DNA from 2 places in the Longibacter salinarum genome. Region 2 is predicted to be linked to the other one. Evidence: predicted binding sites of a transcription regulator. Region 2 holds the regulator's gene; the other holds the start of a gene.
What was found. The regulator HrcA, encoded in region 2, represses chaperone genes, less so after heat shock. The targets are predictions, from matches to a motif close to TNTTAGCACTCNCNNNNNGNGAGTGCTAANA.
Positions count from the first base shown of each region.

Region 1: a site for HrcA is predicted at 5,619-5,649, ahead of groES (co-chaperone GroES). Genes of this name have one in related genera too.

Region 1 is NZ_PDEQ01000002.1:631,864-643,354, forward strand. Features, by position in the region: gene CRI94_RS05905 (RsmE family RNA methyltransferase) at 1-413, opposite strand, end outside; gene CRI94_RS05910 (BamA/TamA family outer membrane protein) at 472-2,283, opposite strand; gene CRI94_RS05915 (hypothetical protein) at 2,312-2,716, shown strand; gene mutY (A/G-specific adenine glycosylase) at 2,816-3,940, shown strand; gene CRI94_RS05925 (DUF4199 family protein) at 4,134-4,607, opposite strand; gene CRI94_RS05930 (DUF2085 domain-containing protein) at 4,846-5,460, opposite strand; gene groES (co-chaperone GroES) at 5,703-5,993, shown strand; gene groL (chaperonin GroEL) at 6,104-7,771, shown strand; RNA gene rnpB (RNase P RNA component class A) at 8,160-8,619, opposite strand; gene CRI94_RS05950 (zinc ribbon domain-containing protein) at 8,722-9,498, opposite strand; gene CRI94_RS05960 (phytoene desaturase) at 9,928-11,491, shown strand, end outside.
Region 2 is NZ_PDEQ01000001.1:833,496-844,986, forward strand. Features, by position in the region: gene CRI94_RS03345 (TIGR02757 family protein) at 1-727, shown strand, start outside; gene CRI94_RS03350 (flavin reductase family protein) at 652-1,197, opposite strand; gene dnaJ (molecular chaperone DnaJ) at 1,355-2,494, opposite strand; gene CRI94_RS03360 (nucleotide exchange factor GrpE) at 2,682-3,314, opposite strand; gene hrcA (heat-inducible transcriptional repressor HrcA) at 3,560-4,735, opposite strand; gene CRI94_RS03370 (hypothetical protein) at 5,003-5,242, opposite strand; gene CRI94_RS17605 (hypothetical protein) at 5,749-5,895, opposite strand; gene sppA (signal peptide peptidase SppA) at 6,757-8,559, shown strand; gene CRI94_RS03390 (DUF2339 domain-containing protein) at 9,030-11,369, opposite strand; gene gpmI (2,3-bisphosphoglycerate-independent phosphoglycerate mutase) at 11,417-11,491, opposite strand, start outside.

The sequences.
Region 1 (11,491 bases), on a different contig from region 2:
CGCCCGCTCTGCTTCATTGCGGCAACGAGGATGTTTTCCGCACGCTTTTCCCTCAGACTCTCCACGTGCGTTCTCTCGGTTTGAAGCGGTATGATACGTGAGACACCACACTCGACGGCTTTTTCGAGGAAGGTCTCGAACCGATTCCGATTTTTTAGCAGTCCAAGGCCCACGGTCAGTCGGTAGGGAGGCTCGCCCGCGTGATGCTCCGTCGATTGGACGGTGCCCACGACTTGCTTGGGGCGAACGTGGTTGAGTTCCACCTCATGCCGATGCCCTTCTCCATCGACAACCCAGATTACGTCCCCCGGTTCTTTCCGGAGGGAGCGAGCAATGTGTTTCGCCTCATCACCATTCAGAATCAGGCGCTGGTGGCGAAAGGCTGACGGAGGAGCGTAGAACTGCGTTGTCATTCGGAGAAGAGAGATTGCGAGGGAGCGGTAGATCTTCGGATGGTCGGGCTCGCGGGTGTTATAGTCCGAAGGACAGCCCCAGGTGAACCCGTCCCTGTGCGGGCGATTCCGAAGGCTGAAGCGCGTAGCTTACGTTGGCGAGCCCGAGTGGTGTCCCAAACTGAAGTCCGACGCCGTAACCCGGAAGGACGCGCTGAGCTTCATTCAGTTCAGCGGTATCGGGCGTGTCAACGAAGCCGAGATCCAGGAAAGCGAAGGCGTAGGAGGACGGGTCGATCTGGACTCGGTATTCGACGAGGCTCCGGAGGGTAATGCGTCCGGCATAGCGATCTTCGTCGTACCCTCGAAGCGATTGCGAGCCACCAAGTTGGAATAAGTCGCTGCCGTCGTATTCGTCACTTCGGAGAAGCTGAGCATCGACACCGAGGGCGACCACCTGCCGTTTGAACGTCGGAACGTAAAGCCGAGCCGTCGTGATGATGCGCTCCTGTCGCAACGTCTTGGACTGCGCGATCGTGTCCGCATCGACGACCTGGCGAAGAGAGCGACGTTTGCGACCCTGTTCGACGAGGATATCCGCTTCGACGCCCCGGCGTGGATTCTGTCGATCGTTGAGTTTCTGTATCTGTGCGCTCAAGCCGTAGAAGAGGGACGTGGCGCGAGGAATCTGTTGCTCACCTCGGACGATTGTGGTGCCACCCTGGCCGGGACGCAGTACTTCTCGGCTGCCGGTGAGGGACAGGCTCCACGTTGGTTTTGGTTGCAGACCGACGGAGGCTCGATACGCGCGCTCGCTGAACGTAGAGTCGCGTTGCTCGCCCTTGAACGCCAGTTCCACGCGGATCGGGCGTCCCGCCACGAACGGATCGATGCCGCGGACGTCGAGGAGGCTGACCTGCTCCGGTCGGCGGTCCAGAGACAATCTCAGTTGCCGACCTGCGCCAAACACGTTGCGAAGCGCGAGTCGACCCGTTCCGATCAGCTGCCCCTCTCCGTCGGATCCCGGCAGGTAGCCAAGTAGGATATCGAAGGTGCCGGGCGACATGTCGCGGACGGGGACGAAGAGTGTTGCTCCCCCGTCCGCATCCGTTCGGAGGCGCGGGGTCCCGACGGAATCGAATACGGCCGTCTGCTGGAGTGATTCTCGCAATCCGACGGGGTCGTAGTTGCGCAAGGGATCTCCCAGTTGAAGTCCACCGAGGCGCGCAACGAAGCGGGGGGACGTCCGTGTCCCTGGGGGCAGGACGATCCGTTTGAGCCACAGCTGCGGGCCAGACTCGACCGTGACCCCGATACCGAGTTCGGGCGGACGCTTCGACTCGTCGATCCACACGCTGTCGATTCGCACTTCCGCAAGCGGATACCCGATCTCTTCGTGGGCCGTCAGGATACGGTTGATCCGGGCATGCAGTTGGTCTTCCGTGAGTGGGCGCCCGGTCGGGATATCCAGCATCGACTGCACCCGACCGCGACCTAGGGAGTCGCCGCCGCTCACCAGGACGGTCCCCAGTACGACCTCCGGGCCGCGCCGTACGTAGACGGCAATCTCCGGTGGGGTTGTACCTGTATCCGCGATCACGGAGTCGAGGCGCGCGGTGTAGAATCCATCTTTGCGCATCGATTCAACGACTTGCGTTCCGGCAATGCCGGCACTGTCGACCGGAATGTTGGGAGGCGGCGTCGGCCATTCGGTTTCGGCACCGTCGACGAACAGGGTCCAGGTCGTTGTCGTATCTCGCGATGTGCTGTGGAGAGCGGAAGACGGGCTCGCGTACGCAGATGACATAAATACGTACAGGCATCCACTCGCGAGCAGCAACACTGCCCGGAGCGTGAAGTACAGCCTGTGGATGTTGGTCCTACCCGCCATGCCGCGGAGTCCCCTTTCGGTTTTCTAAATGGTCGCTTTGTTCTCGATGCGCGACGTACCGATGTGGAATCGTACACTACTCACGCTTCTGACTTCGGTCGTTGCGCTGGTCGTTTTTTCGGCCATGGACCCACTATCAAACTGTGAGTCCTGCAGCCAACGACCTTCCGCGCCTCCTGTTGCAGTTGTCGACACACTCGCGGAATCCGTGCAGGCGGGCGAAGCGCTCATCGTGGTTCTTCCTGAAACGGTGGGAGAGCGTCCGGCCGAGGAGTACCGCATCCACCAAGCGCCCGCACTAGCGAGTGTGGCGGGACGATCGCTGCTCTGGGTCACGCGCGCCGGGGATACCGGATCGCACCAGATCATCCTGTCGGCACGCATGCAGGGCGGGGATGTCGACACGCTCTGGGTGAACGTCGACGTGCAGTAGCCTCTCACGTCGCGAGCGCAGACCTCATCCGGTCTGCTCCCGGGTGTCATTCTGTCGTTTGCCTCCACCCACGCCCCTTCCTTTTTATACCTCCTGTTTATGGCAGAGCTCGACACCCTTGCCGCGACGGACTCGCAGATCGCCGCGTTCCGTGGGCCGCTCATGGAGTGGTACGACGAAAACAAGCGCGAGATGCCGTGGAGAAAGACCGGCGACCCGTACCGTATCTGGGTCTCGGAAATCATGCTCCAGCAGACGCGGGTCGACACCGTGCGCGAGTATTACCGCCGTTTCGTCAAAGCTTTCCCGACGGTTGGCGATCTGGCAAATGCGGAACAGGACGAAGTGCTCAAGCTCTGGGAAGGGCTCGGCTACTACTCGCGCGCCCGCTACCTTCACGATGCCGCCCAGCAGGTCGTACGCGAGCATGAGGGGACGGTGCCGAGGGACTACGACGACATCCGGGATCTGAAAGGCATCGGTCCGTACACGGCTGCAGCGGTTCTGTCGATCGCGTACAACGAGCCGCACCCGGTTCTGGATGGAAACGTGATGCGAGTCGTCAGTCGCGTCTTTGCTTCCGACGCCAACATAAAGAAGGCGAAGACGCAGCGGCATTTCCGTCGGCTGGCCGGCGAACTTCTCGATCCAGAGCGCGCGGGTGATTTCAACCAGGCGATGATGGAACTCGGAGCAACGATTTGCACGCCGACCTCTCCGTCGTGCGGTCGGTGTCCGGTCCAGGACGCGTGTGCGGCGTATGCCGAAGGTGAGCCCGAGCAGTACCCGGTGACGCCCGAGTCGAAGCCGGTCCCGCACCACGACATCGCCGTTGGGCTCGTGTTTGACGACGACGGGCGCATACTCATTCAGCGGCGGCCCGAAGATGGGCTCCTTGGCGGCCTCTGGGAGTTCCCGGGAGGAAAAGCGGAAGAGGGCGAGGAGATGGATAAAGCCTGCATCCGTGAGTTACGGGAAGAAGTTGGCATTGACATCGAAGTCGATGCGCCGTTTTACACGCTCTCTCATGCGTACTCGCATTTTAAAATTACCCTCTACGCATTTCGGTGTCGCCTGATCGACGGCGAGCCGACATCTGAGGAGGGACAACCCATCCGGTGGGTTAAGGTCGCCGATCTAGACGAGTACGCATTTCCGCGCGCCAACCGAAAGCTGATTGAAGAGCTGGAGCGCCGACAGGAGGAGCCTTCACTGTTTGATTGAGGATTGAGGATTGAGGATTACGGATTGGGGATTACGGGTTGAGGATTACGGGTTGAGGATGGAGACGGTGATTCTTTTGCTAAACTGCCCAGCTCGTTCGGGACGCATGTGAGCACGTAAAAACGGGTGCCGGCGCGAGGCCAGGCACCCGTTGTGAGCAATAGGGCTGGTGAAATTAGCAGCGTTGGTTCGATTAGCCCAGTGTCTCGTCATTCTTTTTGAAGATCGCTGAGGCAATGGCGCCACCGATCGCGCCGAAAATCGCATAAACCACGGCCGAGACGCCAGTGATCACGATCATGCCACCAACGCTGGTCATGTAGTTCTGAATATTCTGAAGGGCCTCTCGACCCTCTGTGGTCATGCCTTCCATTTGCATCGCCTCGCGAAATTGCTCTTCACTCGTTGGAACGAGGCCGATGGAGCCGAGGATGAATGTAAAGAGTGCGCTCAGAACGGCTGCGAGAACCCCGATACCCGCGCCCATAACGGCCGCATTGCCGGTTTCAACGCTCGTTTGTTCCTGGTCGGTGTAGTACCAGATGCCGGCGATGGCGCCGATAATGACGCCGAGACAACAGAGACAGTTGATGACGCTGATCGGCGAGGTGCTGAGGATTCCGCCGACAAGTCCACCGACGAGGATGGACGATTGCTTGGATGACATAGTGGTCTGGGTGAGTGAGCGCAGATAAAAAGGAAGAATCCCGCGCAGGCACGGCAAAGAAAATGCTACGGCGTGGCCGGGATATTCGTCACGACGTACGCGCAAATGTAGTTACAGCAGCGCAAAATTAAAACGACCTGTCCACGGGAATCGCTTGAGACATTTACGCATGGAGATGAGGAGGGGACGCTCTGCTTCCTTGTTAAGGTCGAGGTCACACCCCGACGTGGTTTGATTGTCAAACATCAGCATCGGTTGTCCGGCGGGTCGAGGTCCCCTCGCTCGATGATACATCTTCATTCGGGTGTGCACGCGTGCGTGCTCGGGAGTTCGCGATAACAACGATAAGCAAGAGTCCGGCGACCACACCGAGCAAAAGTCCGGTCGCGAAGCGGCTCTCCACTGAATTGGTCCAGCCGGAGAGGGATGTCCATTCAGCAACGAATGGGCCGAGCCAGTCGATCGCCAGCGGGATGAGGACCCCGACCAGGGCAAGCCGGAGAACAGATAGCACACGATCCCAGGAGAGCGTCCGGACGTGCTGCAGATGTTTGACGATTGGGACCGCCGTAGCACGAAGGGCTGCCGCCAGCACAACTCCGCCCGCGAGCCCGGAGTAGATACCGATACATCGGTCGCATACGGCCAGGTGGACGCCATCGATTGTCGGAGAGCGGGCAGGGATTTGATGGCAGAGGGGAGCAAAGGCTTGCATCAATAGCCACCTTGTTGCCTCCGGCAGCCAGGGAGGAATCACTGCCAACCCGACGAGCAGAAGGCTTCCGGCAACGCAACCCAGCCAGAGGAACGACATGCGTTGGTCCCACGGCAACGGAGACGACGGGTCGGGCATGGGGAGGGGCCAGAGTGGCGATAGTGAACTGGTTGAAAGGCAAAAACTGGTTACGCGTCCCGTGCTGCGACGTTCGCGATCGGTTAAGCAATCTTCACCCGTCCTGCGGGCCGAAAATAGGAACAGCGTTCCAACGCTCATGTACACGCCCATGGAATTATTAGCACTCGCCATTGGAGAGTGCTAACAGCAAAAAATGTAGGTTCATTTGCACTCACTGCTCACTAATCAAGGAGGATATCATGGCGAGCATCAAACCACTTGGTGACCGCGTGGTCGTCCAGCCGCTCGAGGCGGATGAGAAGACGGAAAGCGGTCTTTACATTCCCGATTCGGCACAGGAGAAGCCACAGAAAGGAACAGTCGTGGCGATTGGGCCGGGTCGTGTCGAGAATGGCACCAAGGTCGATATGACGGTGTCGGAAGGCGACGAGGTTCTTTACGGCAAGTATGCCGGCACCGAAGTGACGCTCGACGGTGGGGACTTCCTCATCATGCGCGAGAGTGACATCTTCGGCGTGATCGAAGGATAAGCCCGCTGCTCCGGCAGACGTACTTGCAGTATTGAGTTGGACCGGTCTTGTCCGGCGGAAGGGCAAGGCTCGTACTCAGCGACACAATCGAATCGAACCAACACTGATTTATGAGCAAGGACATCAAGTTCGAAGAAGAAGCGCGCAATGCCCTGAAGGAGGGTGTTGACACGCTGGCTCGCGCCGTCAAGGTGACGCTCGGGCCGAAAGGACGAAACGTCGTCCTCGAGAAATCCTTCGGCGCCCCGACGATCACCAAAGATGGTGTGTCGGTCGCGAAGGAGATCGAGCTGAAGAACAAAATGCAGAACGTCGGCGCCCAGATGGTCAAGGAGGTTGCCTCCAAGACCTCGGACGTCGCCGGTGACGGTACCACGACGGCTACGGTGCTGGCGCAGGCCATCATCAACAAAGGTCTCAAGAGCGTGACGTCGGGCGCCAACCCGATGGACCTCAAGCGGGGCATCGACGCCGCCGTGCGCGCCATTGTGGCTGACCTCCGCGCCCAGAGCAACGAGGTTGAAGGGAAAGACCGCATCTCGCAGGTTGCCACGATCTCGGCCAACAACGACGACGAGATTGGTAGCCTGATTGCCGATGCCTTTGATCGCGTCGGGAAAGACGGTGTGATCACGGTAGAAGAAGCACGCGGCATCGAGACGTACCTCGACGTGGTCGAAGGTATGCAGTTCGACCGCGGCTACCTCTCGCCGTACTTCGTGACCGACTCCGAGAACATGGAGGCGGTACTCGAAGACGCATACGTGCTCGTGATCGACGGCAAGGTCAGCAAGATGCAAGACCTGCTGCCGATCCTGGAGAAGGTCAGCCAGACCGGCCAGCCGCTCCTCATCATCGCGGAGAACGTCGAGAACGAAGCGCTCGCGACGCTCGTCGTGAACAAGCTGCGCGGAACGCTCAAGGTCGCAGCCGTGAAGGCTCCGGGCTTCGGCGATCGCCGCAAGGCCATGCTCGAAGACATCGCCGTTCTGTCCGGCGGTACGGTCATCTCGGAAGAGAAAGGCTACAAGCTGGAGAGCGCTACGCTCGACATGCTCGGCCAGGCCAACCGCATCACGATCGACAAGGACAGCACCACGGTTGTTGACGGTGCCGGCCAGGAAGAGCAGATCAACGCTCGCGTCAACCAGATCAAGCAGCAGATCAGTTCCTCCACGTCGGACTACGACCGTGAGAAGCTGCAGGAGCGCCTCGCCAAGCTCTCGGGCGGCGTTGCCGTGCTGAAAGTTGGCGCTGCAACCGAGCCGGAGATGAAGGAGAAGAAGGCTCGCGTTGAAGACGCTCTGCACGCCACGCGCGCAGCGGTTGAAGAAGGCATCCTGCCTGGTGGCGGCGTTGCCTACCTTCGCGCCCTCCACGTGCTCGACAACCTCGACGTTGAGAACGAAGATCAGGAGATTGGCGTCGGTATCATCAAGAAGGCCGTTGAAGCGCCGCTCCGCCAGATCGCGGAGAACGCAGGTGCCGAAGGATCCATCGTGGTCCAGAAGGTGCTCAGCGAAGACGGCGACTTCGGCTACAACGCCCGCACGGAGACATACGGCAAGCTTCTCGACGAAGGCGTGATCGACCCGACCAAGGTCACGCGTTCCGCACTCGAGAACGCGGCATCCGTTGCAGCACTGATGCTCACCACCGAGTCTGTCATCGTCACGAAGGAAGACGAAGATGACAGCGGCGGCGGTGGCGGTGCCCCGGCCGGCGGCGGCATGCCTGCCGGAATGGGTGGCATGGGCGGCATGGGCGGCATGATGTAAGCCACAGCCCCGTGTTCGGTGCGTGAGCCTCACTCTCACGCCCGAGCCGTCACGCATTGCGACGTGACAACAAAGCGCCACGCTTCCCCATCAGCGGGAGGCGTGGCGCTTTTTCGTGATGGATGGTGGATTACGGAGTGCGGTTTAACGATCGTGATGGCGGGTCCTGAATCGGCCGGTCGCACGCGTGCAGCGTGGGGAGACATCTCTCACGACCCGTCTTCGGCTGACAGCGTCGCACGGCCGTGCGACGCTGACAATTTGGTGGCGGTGTACGGACTATCGTCACTCCATAAATACAAGCACGTAGAGAAAAAAGCAGCCCCCTTGAATGGAGGCTGCTTTTCTCGGTTATACCGACCCGGTAGGGACCGGCACCAAAATGTGCGGCGCGTGCGAACCTGTAAGCCGAATTCTGTCTTCTTCTGCGGGCCGCCGCGTGCCGCGTGAAGGAGATCATCATCTATCTGGGACGCCCGTCGCCGGACATCTCGAGCAACCTACCCGCACCGCGGTTCGACGGGCCGCCATATCGACCCGAAAGGAGGACCTTTCGAATCGTGCGGTGCTGCTGGGTCTTGCACCCCGTGGGGTTTGCCTGGCCGCCCCGGTCACCCGAGAGCGCCGGTGCGCTCTTACCGCACCCTTTCACCCCTTACCTGTGCCGCGCCCGAAGGCGCAGTCATCGGCGGGACTTCTCTCTGTTGCACGTGCCATACCCGAGTCGGCAGCTCATCCAGTCGGATGCGCCAATCGGGGTCTTCCCGTTAGGAAGCACGGTGCCCTATGGTGTTCGGACTTTCCTCACCGCCGACGTAGGCCGACGGAGCGACAATCCGGTCCGCACGCAGAGAGCCCGGCGAGCCGTGCCCGCCAGGCTCCGTTGGTGTACTTCATTTGACGCTGCGAGACGCAGAAAGGTCCACAAATGGACCTTCGTGGACGGATGCCTACAGGTCGAGACGTTCTTTCATTTCATCCACCGTCTCGTTGTAGAGATCTTGGTCGACAATGATGCGACCGGTGTGCTCACAGGCAACGATGTGCTTCCGCTGGCGGATCTCAACCTGACGCTGGGGCGGAACGGCGAACCCGGCTGCGGCGCCTCGCTTCAGAGGCACGACCGCACGACCGTCGCGGAGACGGTTGCGCAGCTTCGTGTAGGCGTTCAGGTAGCGAGTATCAACTTGCTCCTCAGCTTCCTCGCGGATCGAACTGAGAGCGGATTCCTCGTCTTCCGTCTCCTGGAGGACGTCATTGAGTTTATCCCGGTTCTCCGACAGGACATCGCGGAGATCGTCGAGGCGGGACTGCGTTTCCTCAATCGCGCTTTCGTTGTTCTCGAGCGTCCGGTCGGACTCCTCGATCGTCTCTTTCGCGTTCTTGATGCGCTCCTTTTGCGCTTCAATCTCCTTCGTCAGCGCATCGTACTCGCGGTTGTTGCGTACCTGGAGCTGCTGCTGCTCGTACTTCTCGATCAGCTGCTCAGCTTCTTTGATGTCAAGCTCCGCTTGGCGCTTCGCGACTTTCTTGTCCTTGAGCTCTTGCTCAAACTTCTCCAGGCGCGTCTCCAGTCCGGCCTTCTCGTCCTCGAGATCCTGGATCTCGTCTGGAAGATCCCCGCGGAGCTTCTGGATCTGGTCGATGCGGTTGTCGATGTGCTGGAGACGAACCAGGGCGCGGAGCTGGTCCTCTACCGTCGATTTTTTGGTTTCCGCCGTCGGCATGTAAAAGTGTTCGGCTATGGTCGTGATGTTCGGGAGCGGGCAGTAGGTGCAAACCCCCGGCCGCACGGGAAGTTCAGTTTATGATGTGTAGGCACTTCGATTTCCTGCGAAGAAGACGGGCGGGACGTGGGAAGTGGGGAGGTATGGAAGTGGGGAGGTATGGAAGTGGGGAGGTATGGAAGTGTGGAAGTGTGGAAGTATGGAAGTGTGGAAGTGTGGAAGTGGGGAAGTGTGGAAGTATGGAAGTCGGCAGCGGGCGCAACGTGGTAGCAGGTTCGTTCGGCGTCGCATTTCGCACTTCCCATTTCGCCCTTCGCATTCGAACGGGTGTAACCGAAGCGTCGCGGTTGAGGTGAACCTGGCTGGTCGGGGCGGCGTTGGCAGAGGCGCACAAACGGTTCACACTCGACGTGGAGAAATATGAGTTGGATGCAAAAGATGGTTCGCCGGGAGAATGTGTCGTTGAATACGCGCACAGAGCCCGTTCCTGCCGGACCGGATGCCCCGCATGCCGTCGTCATTGGCGCCGGATTCGGCGGTCTCGCTGCGGCAATTCGTCTCGGTGTCCGCGGCTTTCGCGTAACTCTGCTCGATCGCCTCGACCAGCCAGGCGGCAGAGCGCGCGTATTCGAACAGGATGGATTCACCTTCGATGCGGGCCCGACTGTGGTGACCGCCCCGTTTCTGTTCGAAGAACTGTGGTCCCTCTGTGGGAAAAACCTCTCCGACGACGTCGAACTGGTCCCGGTCGATCCATTTTATCGCATCCGATTCGATGACGGGACGCACTTCGACTATAACGGTGACATGGACGATATGGTGCGAGAGATCCGCAAGTTCGCCCCGTCGGACGTGGACGGCTACAAGCGATTTCTGGAGAAGAGTGAGGAGATCTTCGATATCGGGTTTGAGGAACTCGGACACGTTCCGTTCGACGACCTGACCGATATGCTGAAAATCATCCCGGCGATGGTAAAGCTGCAGAGTCATCGCACGGTGTATAGCCTCGTGTCGAAGTACGTCGAGCATCCGAAAGTTCGGAAGGTGCTCTCCTTCCATCCACTGCTCGTGGGAGGAAACCCGTTCACGACGACCTCGATCTATACTCTCATTGCGTTCCTCGAGCGCAAGTGGGGCGTCTGGTATTCGATGGGTGGTACGGGTTCGCTGGTGTCTGGTCTTTCGGATCTCATCGATGAAATTGGGGGAACCCAGCGCTATGGCGCGGATGTCGAGCAGATCCTCGTCGACAACGGGCGGGCGAGCGGTGTGCGGTTGGCCGACGGCGAGGTGATCAATGCGGATCTCGTCGTTTCCAATGCCGATGTGGGTTGGACCTACCGCCATATGATCCACCCGGAGGACCGCGACACCTGGACGGATCGGCGTGTGGAAAACATGAACTACTCGATGAGCCTCTTCGTCTGGTACTTCGGCACCGACCGGAAATATGAGGACGTCGAACACCACACCATTCTGATGGGGGAGCGTTACGAGTCGTTGCTGGACGACATCTTCCACAACAAGGAACTCGCCGAGGACTTTAGCCTCTATCTCCATCGTCCGACGAAGACCGACCCGTCCATGGCGCCGGAGGGGCACGACGCATTCTACGTTCTCTCTCCCGTCCCACACCTGGAGAGCGGCGTCGACTGGCGCGTTCAGGCGGAGCCGTACCGCCAAGCCGTCTCGGATTATCTGGAGCAAACGATCCTGCCCGACCTCGACGACCACCTTGTGACGTCGCGTATGCTGACGCCGCGAGAATTCCTGACGGACTACAAGAGTCTAAAAGGCGCTGCCTTCAGCGTGGAGCCGATTCTGCAGCAGAGCGCCTGGTTCCGTCCGCACAATCGGAGCGAAGACGTGGAGCACCTCTACTTCGTCGGAGCAGGAACACACCCCGGAGCTGGCATGCCGGGCGTCCTCTCGACGGCACGCGTGCTCGACACGACCGTGCCCAACCCGGATGCATTCAGCCCGACTCGCGCAC
Region 2 (11,491 bases):
CCCTCGAGATCAGGAGGTGATTGGGCTCTACGCGGCGCTTCTCGCGTGGGGACGTCGAGAGACGGTTCTTAACAAGATGGAGGATCTCTGCGAACGGATGGACTTTCGCCCCTACGCCTTCGTCCGCGACTTCGATGCAGTACGAGACCGCGCCGCCCTCGATGGATTCGTCCATAGGACGTTTCAACCAATCGACGCCTTCTGGTTTACCAAAAACCTCAGTGCAGCCCTCGCTAGACATGAAACGGTCGAAGGCATTTTCGCGGACCACCTTGCTCCCTCGGCTGACCACGCCGGCCCCGCAATTCAGGGGTTCAGCACGACGATCATGAGCATGAATGACCGCACGCCGCAGCGCCTCCAGAAGCACCTGGCGCGACCAAACGCGGGAAGCGCATGCAAGCGCCTAAACATGTACCTCCGATGGATGGTGCGCCCCGGGCCAGTGGACCTGGGCATCTGGTCCCGAATTCAGCCTGAGCAACTTCTCTTGCCCCTCGACGTGCACGCCGGGCGGCAGGCCCGCGCCCTCGGGTTCGTCGAGCGGAAATCTAATGACTGGAAGGCCGTGCGCCGACTGACCTCGGCATGTCGCCTCCTCACTCCCGATGACCCGGCGCGCTACGACTTCGCTTTCTTCGGCGTCGGTGCTCACGACGATCCGCTCGCAGACGAGTTTACGGGGGGCAACAAACTGGACGTAAGCTCGCTACCAACGGATCGGTAGCTCGATTGGTAGTACAGCACGGCGCCATTATCCACGCCGTCGTGCAGGCCAACGACGTGACCGAGAAACAGGCTGTGGTCCGCTGCCGGCAAGACGGAATGTCGAGTACAGTTCAGGACGCTCGTCACGTCCTCAATGATCGGCGTCCCAAACTCGTTAATCTTGTGCGGTACGTTCTCAAATTGCTCCGCGCCAGTCAAATGAGGCTTTGCGAAATGATTCGCAAGGTGCACCTGTCCTTCCCCGATGATGTGGACGGCAAAATGGTCTGCCTCCGTCAGCAGTCGGTGCGATTCCGCCGTCTTCGTCACGTTGAATGAAATCAACGCCGGATCAAGCGATACGCTCGTGAACGAGCCAATGGTGATACCTCGTATTTCTTCACCATGGCTCACAGTCACGACGACAACAGGAGAAGGAAGCCGCCGCATCGTCAAACGAAAGGCCGTTGCATCGACCGGGTCAGTCATACTGGAGAGGGGAAACAGAAAGGATAGACCGCCGACGTGTCGAGCGCCAGCGCAAACAATTTGTATCAACGACACGAAGCCGACGCATCAGCATGGACGACAGATCCATTGACGTCGGCTTCGTTACGCTCCGGAAAGGACACGAGCGATCCGTGCGTCAGGAGAAAACGTCGCGGACGCGGCTGAAGAACGACTTCTCGGGCGGCCCGGGCTCCGGATCCGGCTGAAAGTTTTCGTGATCCGCAAGCTCTTCAAGCATTCTAAGTTCTTCTTCGTTGAGCTGTTGCGGGGTCCAGACGTGAACGCGAATCATCTGGTCACCGCGCTTATTACTGTTGAGATCCGGAATTCCGCGTTCTCGCATCCGAAGAATGCGTCCCGCTTGCGTTCCGGGATCCACTTGCAGGCGCGCTCTACCCTTCAGCGTCGGCACCTCGACCTCCGTCCCGAGCGCGGCCTCCGAAAACGAGAGGTATACATCTGTGTAAATGTCGAGGCCGTCCCGAACGAAGTCCTGATGCTCTTTCTCCTTGATCTCGATCCGGAGGTCACCGGTCAAGCCACCGCGAAGTCCCGCATTTCCGGCGTCGGACAGGGTGAGGAAGTTGCCCTCCATAACCCCCGGAGGCACGTTAATCGAAATCGTCTCCTCCCCTTCGACCCGGCCTTCACCACCACAATCGTCGCAGGGATTCTCAATAATGCGCCCTTCCCCGTTACACTCAGGGCAAGACTGCACATTCACAAACTGTCCGAAGACAGACTGCGAGACCTGACGGATCTCTCCCGTGCCGTCGCATTTCGGGCACATGATGTAGTTCTCTCCGTCCATCCCCCCTTCGGCACCCGTTCCATCACAGGTCTCACAGCCGATGAATTTGCGGACCTTAATATTCTTCTCGACGCCCTCGGCAATTTCTTCCAGCGTCAGCGGAAGCGTAATTCGAAGGTCGCTCCCCGGACGCCCTCGCGTCCGACGAGACCGCTGACCAAACCCGCCGCGGCCACCGAAGATGTCGTTGAACGCGCTGAAGATGTCGCTGATATCCTGGAATCCGCTGGCACCGCCGTTCTGGCCGAGCCCCGCGTGTCCGTAGCGGTCATACCGCTGACGCTTTTGCTGGTCGGAGAGAACGTCGTACGCTTCCGCAGCCTGTTTGAACTTCTTTTCTGCCTCGGGGTCATCCGGATTTCGATCCGGATGATATTGCATGGCCTTTTTGCGGTACGCCTTTTTGATCTCTTTCTCGGAGGCATCTTGTGCAACTCCGAGAATGTCGTAATAATCTTCCGGCATGAGGACGTGTGAAGTTCGGAGAACAGACCGGTGCCTCGGAATGAGGCCCCCGGCATCAGCGAAAGGGTGTTGAAGGGTACGCAATCAAAGCGTGTCGGGAGCGTGGCGCCGCCTTGTCCACGCCAAAGATCCTGCCAGACCGGCTTCAAACCGTGGTGGTCGGCGGCCGCTCAACACGAGGAGAAGGTTACGAAGCGACAATAACGCGGCTGTGGCGAATGACGCGGTCGCCCATCCGATAGCCCGGCTGCACCTCAGTCAGCACCGTACCCGGCTCGACGCCTTCAGGGGCCGGCTGCTGCATCATGGCTTCGTGCAGGGACTCATCAAACGGCTCCCCTTCGGCATCGATGCGTTCGACGCCAAGACTCTGGAGCTCGTCGACAAACTTGCGGTGGACCATCTCGACACCGTTGCGGAGCGAATCATAGGCGGCTTCTGCATCCTGCTTCTCCGCCAGTTCCTCGGACGCATCCATCGATCGTCCCATATCGTCGAGAACGCCCAGCATGGCCTTCACGACATCAACCTGCCCCGCACTGTAGCGGCGCGTGGTCTCCCGGTCCATGCGGCGACGAAAATTCTCGAACTCGGCGGCTTTCCGCAAATACTTCTCGTTGACCTCGTCCAGTTCGTTCTGCACGGAGGAAAGCTCCTGCTGGAGCTCTTCGATCCGCTCTGTGGCCTCTACGCTCAGGTCACCAGCTTCACCGGAGGCTTCCGGCTGCTCGCTCGACGCCTCCTCGGAAGGCGTTTGTGCCGCGTCGGCGGATTCGTTTTCCGCCGATTCATTTATTTCTGTCGATTCAGGTGTACTCACAGGAACGTTCGACGGACTGGTTAACAAAACATGATCGGAGCCGAGAGGCGACTCGGCGGGGTGGTATCCACCCGGAAGATTCCGTGCCGTAACTACACTCGCTTTCCGACGGTTCTCCCGGTTAAAGGTTCGCGGTGGAGAACCAGCAGACGCCGGCTACGACGAGCTGGGACTGCACTTCACACAATTCTTCTATACGAACACCCCGTGAGGGTGACTGCTCACCACGACCTATCCGCGACGCGCTATTCGTCCCCCGACGTGTCTGGAAGGCTTCCAGACTGGTCCATGATGGACTCAACATCCGTTATTTCTGCGCCAAGCGGCACATCAGATTCATCCCCCGAGGGCCGATTCACAACCGCCGCCATGCTCTCCACAAGAGCGACAACTCTCCAGTACTCCATGCGCGTCGGGCCGATTACGCCAAGCACACCGACCGTCCCGCCGAAACTGTAGGGCGACGTCACAATCGAGTAGGAATCCATATCCTCCAGTCCCTCGCTTCCGATCTTAATCGCCGCCTGTCCGATCGCATCGCTCTCGACGTCGAACACGGTCTCGAGCCACTCAACGACACGATCCTCGTCTTCGATTACTTCAATGAACCTGCGGACATCGTCGGGCTCCTGAAACTCGGGCTGCGTCAATATATTCTGCGTTCCACCAAGCCGCAGGCGAGCTTCGTTCGGTTCACTAAAGATCGGGTTCGAGCGATCCATAATAAACTGAACGACTCCCGTCGGATCGTCGATATCGCGGACACGCTCCTCGTGCGTTTCCCGGATTTCTTTCAGCGTCAATCCGGCCAGTCGCTCGTTCAGGATTGACACAACGCGGCTCAGCTCTGAACGGCGAAGATCCGACTCAAAGCCTAAAACGATCGTCTTCACGAGACCGCCGCTCACGCTGAGCACGAACATCAATCGACCGCCAGTGAGCGGCACGATGTCAAGTTGCTCGAGCGTGCCACTGGACATATTCGGCGTAAGCGCAACACCGAGCAGATTTGTAAGCTGGCTCAGAAGTCTCGTACTCTCCCTTAACAGCTCGTCGGTATCAGCCACCAAAGAGGCAAGCTGAATTGTGAGAGCGCGGCGCTCAGCAGGCGTCAGCTCTGGCGTGTCCATCAGGCTATCGACGAACGTTCGATAGCCAAGCTTGGTCGGCACACGACCGGCAGACGTATACGGATGTCCGAGATATCCCATGTCCTCCAGATCCGACATGGTATTGCGGATCGAGGCGGGACTCAGTCCGATGTCGAACTGCTTTGAAAGCGAACGCGACCCAACGGGACCCGCCGTGTCAACAAATTGCTTGACGACCAGGCCCAGGATGTCTTGCTCTCGCTCGCTAAGCTCCGGTCGGTCTTCGAATGATGTTGACGATGTATCGCGAGGGGAATTCGGATTACTCACGATCGCTCACAGGTTATGACTGGCTCTGCGAACTACGATCGAGGGCCGATCGCGGACACATTGGTCCATCAATCGACCCTCGTGATGCTATGTACTTGATAATTTTTGTCGGGTTTCGCCGCAACACAGCCATTTCCCTGCTTCAGACACGGCCTTCAAATCTCGCATGGTCAAATACGGGTAAACAGCGAAGATACAGGAATATAGCACGGTTGGACCGCGTGCGGAGAGACCACCTGGACGGTTCACCGTTCCTATGCGAAAAAACTACCGATCACGCCCCGTCCGACGATCCGCGCCGGCGTCTTGATCGGACCGCTCTCGCGCTGCAGAGCGCCCATCATCCAACCGCCGAAGTTCGGTCTCACGGTTAACCTCGATCGTCCGATCCTCCGTCTTGATGGTATCCGTACGCGTTCTTCGAACAGAGTGACCAACGGCTTCATCCTTCCTCTCGCGTCCGTTCTCGTTCCGGCCGGACGTCCGGGCACGGGACCGGACAGACATGTTATTGTCGTTAGCATCGGAGGTCTTCTGTTCGAATGTCTCATCTTTCGTTCGACCACGACGTTCACCTCCATGTTCGATCGCTCGCTCGGATCGGCGATTCCTGGCAGACAAGTCACGTCGATCTTGTCGTCTCCTTCTCACGTCAGGCCGCCGTCGATCGCGGTCTGGACGACGATTATGTTCCACGCGATGGTGAACGCCATATTTGTACCTCGACCCCGGCCTATGTGAGGATCTAGCGGACGTCGACCCGTGAAACGGGCTTCGGTAATCGAATGACCGGAACGCAGCATGACGATCATCAAAGATGCCGATGTCATCAGGCAGGAGCGGGATCGGTGCCAACCGCTGGTGTCGATGTGCGCGAATGAGGCGACTTCGGCGAATGGGCACGGCCTCTCCTCGCCGAAGACGAACAACGGCTGCACGGAGGACACGGGGTCGGTAATGCCCCCTCGACGGTTCGAGAGCGAGAATCTCATAGCCTCGTCGGGGCTTTCCGATCAAAGCAACGTCTCGATCCAGCGCAACTCGTCCGCCCCTCCAGATTCGGGCCCGCGTCCGACGAATACCTCGCGGGAGTCGATCGACTGTGCCCAGGTAGCGGCCACGACGATAGACATCAATGCCTTCGATGACGATGTCAACATGAGCTCGGCGCCAGGACGCACGTCTGGTCACATAGCGATAGCGCGTGTGGCCCTCGAACCTGCGTGCCCGCCGGTGTTGCCCTACGCGAATGACCTGCCGATATTCAAATCGTGGCTCGATCCGCGCACGATGCCACCGTCGCCACGGCCAGTCGCCAGCATTTTGCAACCTGTGTTTGGCGTCGGAGTCTGCCTGCACATATGCAGCATCTGATGCCACGGCTGATCCCGACCCGAATACCCAAAGCAGGGAAACCGTGCAAAAGAGAACCGTAACCAGAACGCGGCTCGGTACGTTCTCAAAACGGTTCGCGGAAGAAGCGGCCTTCGTCGTCAGTCTCAGCATAACGACCTGCAGGTTTTGGAGAGAGGCTGGGTCATCGAAATAGACGTCGTTCGTAATGCGCGGAACGACGACGCGCCCCATAGAAGCCCCGAAATCATGCCGTCCCCTTGCTAGTCCGCCGTCCATCGACCCGAACCCGCGTTCTGAGCCGATGAAGCCGTGTTCTTCTTACCAGAAGATCAGTCCGGTCTTGTTCAGCGTATTCTTTACTACACAGTCGAGTGTCTTCCAGGGTGGACACCATGGCACCTTGCGAGGCGATGAATGCCCGAAATGCTTGCACGAACTCACCGGGTTCGGAGAGTGGAGCTTTGCGTTGCGTTTGCTTCCAGGGCATCGGTGCGACGATTCTGTAGCAGATCGAACAGACACCAAAATCCACTGCGCCCCCGGAAACGTGTCGCCACGCATTGTGTGTAACCGTCGCGTCTTCTGGCCCGTGTTCTATGTAGGCTTCATCGCGTCACCCTGCGCAAGGGCTCTCTCTTCCCCGTTCACCCACTGACCGGTTTAACATGCGGTTTTTATCCACCTTAGCGGCGAGTGTCCTCGGCACTCTCATCGCCGTTGGGGCCCTCCTACTCTTCGTCTTCTTTTTCATCTTTGCTATCAGTCTGTCGGCGGATACAACGCCGCAGGTACAGCGCAGCACGATCCTCACTCTCGACATCCAGGGTCCCATCCCAGAACGGGTCTCGAAGGATCCGTTCACACGTGCGATTGCCGATCAGCCGAAGTACGACGTGAGTGATGTCCTCTCCGCACTTTCGAAAGCTGAGAAAGACGATCGGATCTCCGGCCTATGGATTCGCCTGAAGGGCACGCAGGCCTCATGGGCAACGCTGGAACAGATCCGAAATGCGATCACAGCATTCCGTGATAGCGGAAAACCAGTCATCGCTTCGAGCGGGGACTTCGGCATGATCGAGAAGGATTATTTCCTCGCGAGCGCAGCGGACAGCATATATGCGGGCCCGGTCACGGCATTCGAGTTCAACGGATTTTATCTCCCGCAGACGTTCTTCAAGGGGACGCTTGACAAACTGGGAATCGAACCCAAGGTCGTCCGCGCCGGACAATACAAGAGCGCCATTGAGACCTTCACGCGAAATGATCTGTCGGAGGAGAATGAGGAGCAGCTGCAGGCAATCATCGATACGCAGTACGACGTTTTCTTAAATGCTATCGCCGATTCCCGCTCGATCGACGAGCAACGGCTACGTGACATCGCGAGCACCGATGCTCCGATGGATGTTCGTCCAGCGAAAGACCTCGGGATGATTGACGATGTCCGATACACCGACGAGGTCGTGGATGTCCTGCGTGGAATCGTCGGCGTCTCCCCGTCGGACGATGTCCGGATGATGGGTATAGATGACTACGCGAGAGTGCCGAGCAGCGATGTCGGGCTGGAGACGACCGGTGACGGACGCGTCGCCGTCATCTACGGAACTGGACAGATCGTCCCGGGCGACGACGACGGAGGTGCCTTTGGCAGCTCCGGTATGATGGCGTCCGATCCGATCATCGAAGCTTTCGAAAATGCCCGCGAGAACGAGTCGATCAAGGCGATTGTCTTTCGCGTGGACTCACCCGGCGGCTCTGCGGCTGCCAGCGAAGCCATCTGGCGTGCCGTCAAGCGAACGAAGGAAGTAAAGCCCGTCATCGTATCTATGGGCAATCTGGCGGCATCAGGTGGTTATTATGTTGCCGCGCCGGCGGACACCATCGTCGCGAGCCCAAGCACGATCACGGGCTCGATCGGCGTATTCGGTCTCCTGTTTAACGTAGAGGGGCTCTTGACGGATAAGCTCGGCGTCGGCCTCGACAACGTCAGCACCAGCGATCTGGCGGATATGTACTCCCCGTTCTCGGACTTTTCGGAGCAGGAACGGACCCTCCTTGCCAGCTCCATCGACCGAACCTACCAGACGTTCCTCCAGCGTGTTGCAGAAGGACGCAAGATGTCGGTTGAAGCAGTGGATTCGGTCGCGCAGGGACGCGTCTGGACCGGACGTGATGCGCAGGAAGCGGGTCTCGTTGATGTCCTCGGCGGACTATCTGAAGCCGTTCGCATCGCGGGCGAAAAAGGCGGTCTCGGTGAGGGCCCGTACGCGGTGCAAACCCTTCCGCGACAGAAGACCTTCTTCGAGAAACTGAACGAAGATCTATCGAGTCAGGCAGCGCGCGTCTACTTCGATCAGACAGCGTCCGACCTCGAACGTCAGATGCAGGCAAAGCGTGACCGGATTCGATACTATCTCAGTCAGTCCGGGACGGTGCAGGCGGTACTGCCCTACGAGATTGACATCCAGTAATCGGATCCCGCCATCTGCATGACCTAGGACACGGGCCGCTCTCGCCGGAGCGGCCCGTTTTTTATTCTGCACATTCGCGGTGGACGTTATACCTTTTCGACTTTCAAAGGTCGGTGTCTCCAACGGCTTCGATTCGGCGGACGCACCACACCCTAGCAGAAGATCGTCTAAACGGATCCCGTTGAAAACTTGCTTGGCGGATGGATCTCAAAAACGCACGCTCGGTCGTTCCTGTCTAGTCGCAGGCCGGGCGGTGATCCGATGACACGTGTGCTATAGACACGGTGCGCGAAACAAACGAGGCGTGGTTGCGCAGGCGTCCCAAGGACCGACCGTCGGGTCGAGAGGTCCGTCCTTTGGATGGTCGAAGGCGGTCCGCCAAACAGGTTCTTAACCGGTTCTCTTCCCAACGCGCAGCCGCTGCGAGGACACGGCTTGGGCGACCCCGACGATATCATTCGGAAAACGTATTAGTTCTCCTCGTCGACTCGCACTCGATCCTCTTCCCCACTCGGCAACAGACCCGGTAGCAGGTATCCAGCAAGCAGCAGCACGATACCGAACCCAAGGAAGATGAAGATGCGAGCAGCCGGGGACAGAGCGGAGAGATCCAGGAGAAACAGTTTCGCTACGACGAGCAAGAGCGTCGCGAACCCGGCATACTGCACCTCTGAGCGATTGGACACCGTTCCGAAAATGATGCCGACCATCGCGGTCGCCCCCCATATCGACGATACGATTCCGGCCCCGCCTCCGAAGCCGTCAACCACGTGAGCGGTCCACACGAGCCACAGAACCAGTGTCCCAAGCCGGTAGACTGCCGCTACGACCTCGGGGCGACTCCATACCGCTACGCTGACGAACAGACCCACCACAGCGAACTGAACGATGGCCGTCTCGAGTGTCATCGTGCCCATACCCGATGCCCAGATCTCCGTCGCGAACGACATCGAGACGAGTAGAAAGAGCCCGTGGCTGACCCAACCGACCGTTCGTCGTACCGGAGACAGCACGGTTCCATTCACAAGCTTTGGAACGCGGGCGATCGCAAACAGCGTTGTCGCGTGCAGCGCCCAGATGAAGCGCGTCCAGGTCAGTGCGTGGCTTGGCTCGCCGATCATGTGCCACGTCCATGCTGCAAGAAGTGAATTGGCCCCAACGAAATAAACGCGTCGGACCGAACGAGACCGCACAAGAAATGCGCTACCGAACATCAGCACAGCGACAATTAAGCGACCCGTCATTGTCGAAAGGTCACTCTCTATGCGCGGGAGATCCACTTGAAACGACTCGACAGCGACGAGGAGGAAAAGGATGTGGCCAACCGTACGGAGCGCCCGAGGGGCCCCTCGGCGAGCGATCGCGAAATGTCCTGCCGCCTGAACAGCCAGGAGAACGGTGATGTATGGTCCGTCTACCGCTGTTCCAATAGACGCTGTCACAAGTAGAGACGCAAGCACGGCATAAACGGTACGTTCTAATTCGAGCGCCATTCGGCTCGCCCACTCGCTCCCCAGTGCGTACATGACTGCGAGGACAAGCATGAGGAAAGCAGCGGCCCCTTCGCCTAGATCCCAGTTCGCGACCGTTATAACCACAAACAGCGTCGGCGTGACCGTGGATGCAAAAATGATCCCGGTCTTCGTCCAGAGACTACGTGTCGTCTCCTCGGCTCCCTCCTCCGTGGTACGATTCTCAACCTGGGACTGGACCCACGCGGGCAATCGAGACATCCACCGTTCTCGTAGCGCACCAGCGCGTACAATTTGGTACGCGAGAGGAATCACGGCCGATGCTAGCCAGGCGGCAACCGCACTCACCTGAATTGACACCCGGTCCACGTCCGTGGCATCGCCGGTGCCGACGAACGAGAGCGTAGAGACCCACGCGACCAGCGTGACGAGCCACATGCCTCCGATGGAGGTGTACAGCATCGTAATCCAGCCGCGTAACCAAAAGAGCGACGTGGTCAAGACAAGCACGACGAGAGCGTACCCGACGAGACCCGGCACCGAACCGGCATCCGTGTAGAGCACGAAGGGCGTCGCGTAGGCGCCCAACGAGCCGATGACCGCCATGATCGGCTCCTCCTGCCGCACGGCCACCCCGAACGTCCCAAGGGTCACAATGACCATCAGGGCGAACGCCGCCGGGTAGCCAGCCAGGCCGTAGAGCTGATAGGCGCTGAAGATGGAAACGTAAAGCGTAGCAGAGCTCCCGCCCAGAAGGACTTGGCCGAACCGCGGGCGCTCGTCATACAGCCGAAGCCCAGCATACAGCAAGCTCACACCGAGTCCGCCGCCGAAGGCGATACGAATAATCGGGCCGAGCCAGTTCTGCTCCACCGCGTAGCGAAAAAGAAAGGCAAGGCCGAAAAGCAGTAGCGCGATTCCGATGCGGCTGAGCCAATCCTCTGTTGTCGCTCCGAGCACGGTCTTCAGCCACCCACCCGCACGGCCGGGGAGAGCGGTCCCCATCCGGCGGGACGACGTTGCCTCTCGCGAGCCGCCCTTGCCAAACCGATCGCTATCCGCACGTTCCGCCTCGGCTTCGCCCTCTACCGTCCGTGACGACCCACCGGTGGCGGATTCACTTGACTTGAGCTCGGCTGGAGACGTGGAGGCACGTCCCGCCTGTTCTTCCGATAGCACATCGTTCTCCGGTTCAGACGATGACGTGCGCGAGCCAATCTCACGTTCGATGCGGAGGACCGCGTCGAATAATTTGTCGACGCGTTGCTCCAACCGATCAACTCGGTCGCCGAGGTCCGGATTATCGTTCTTGCGCGGTGAGGTCTCGTCCGGTGGCACACTTTTATGCTTCGATTGCGGGTCACGTGCGATCGGGCGGCACCAGGCTAGAGGTCAACCAACACGTCGCCATCCATAGCCTCCGGCGCTTCGACACCGAGCATTGCCAGAATCGTCGGCGC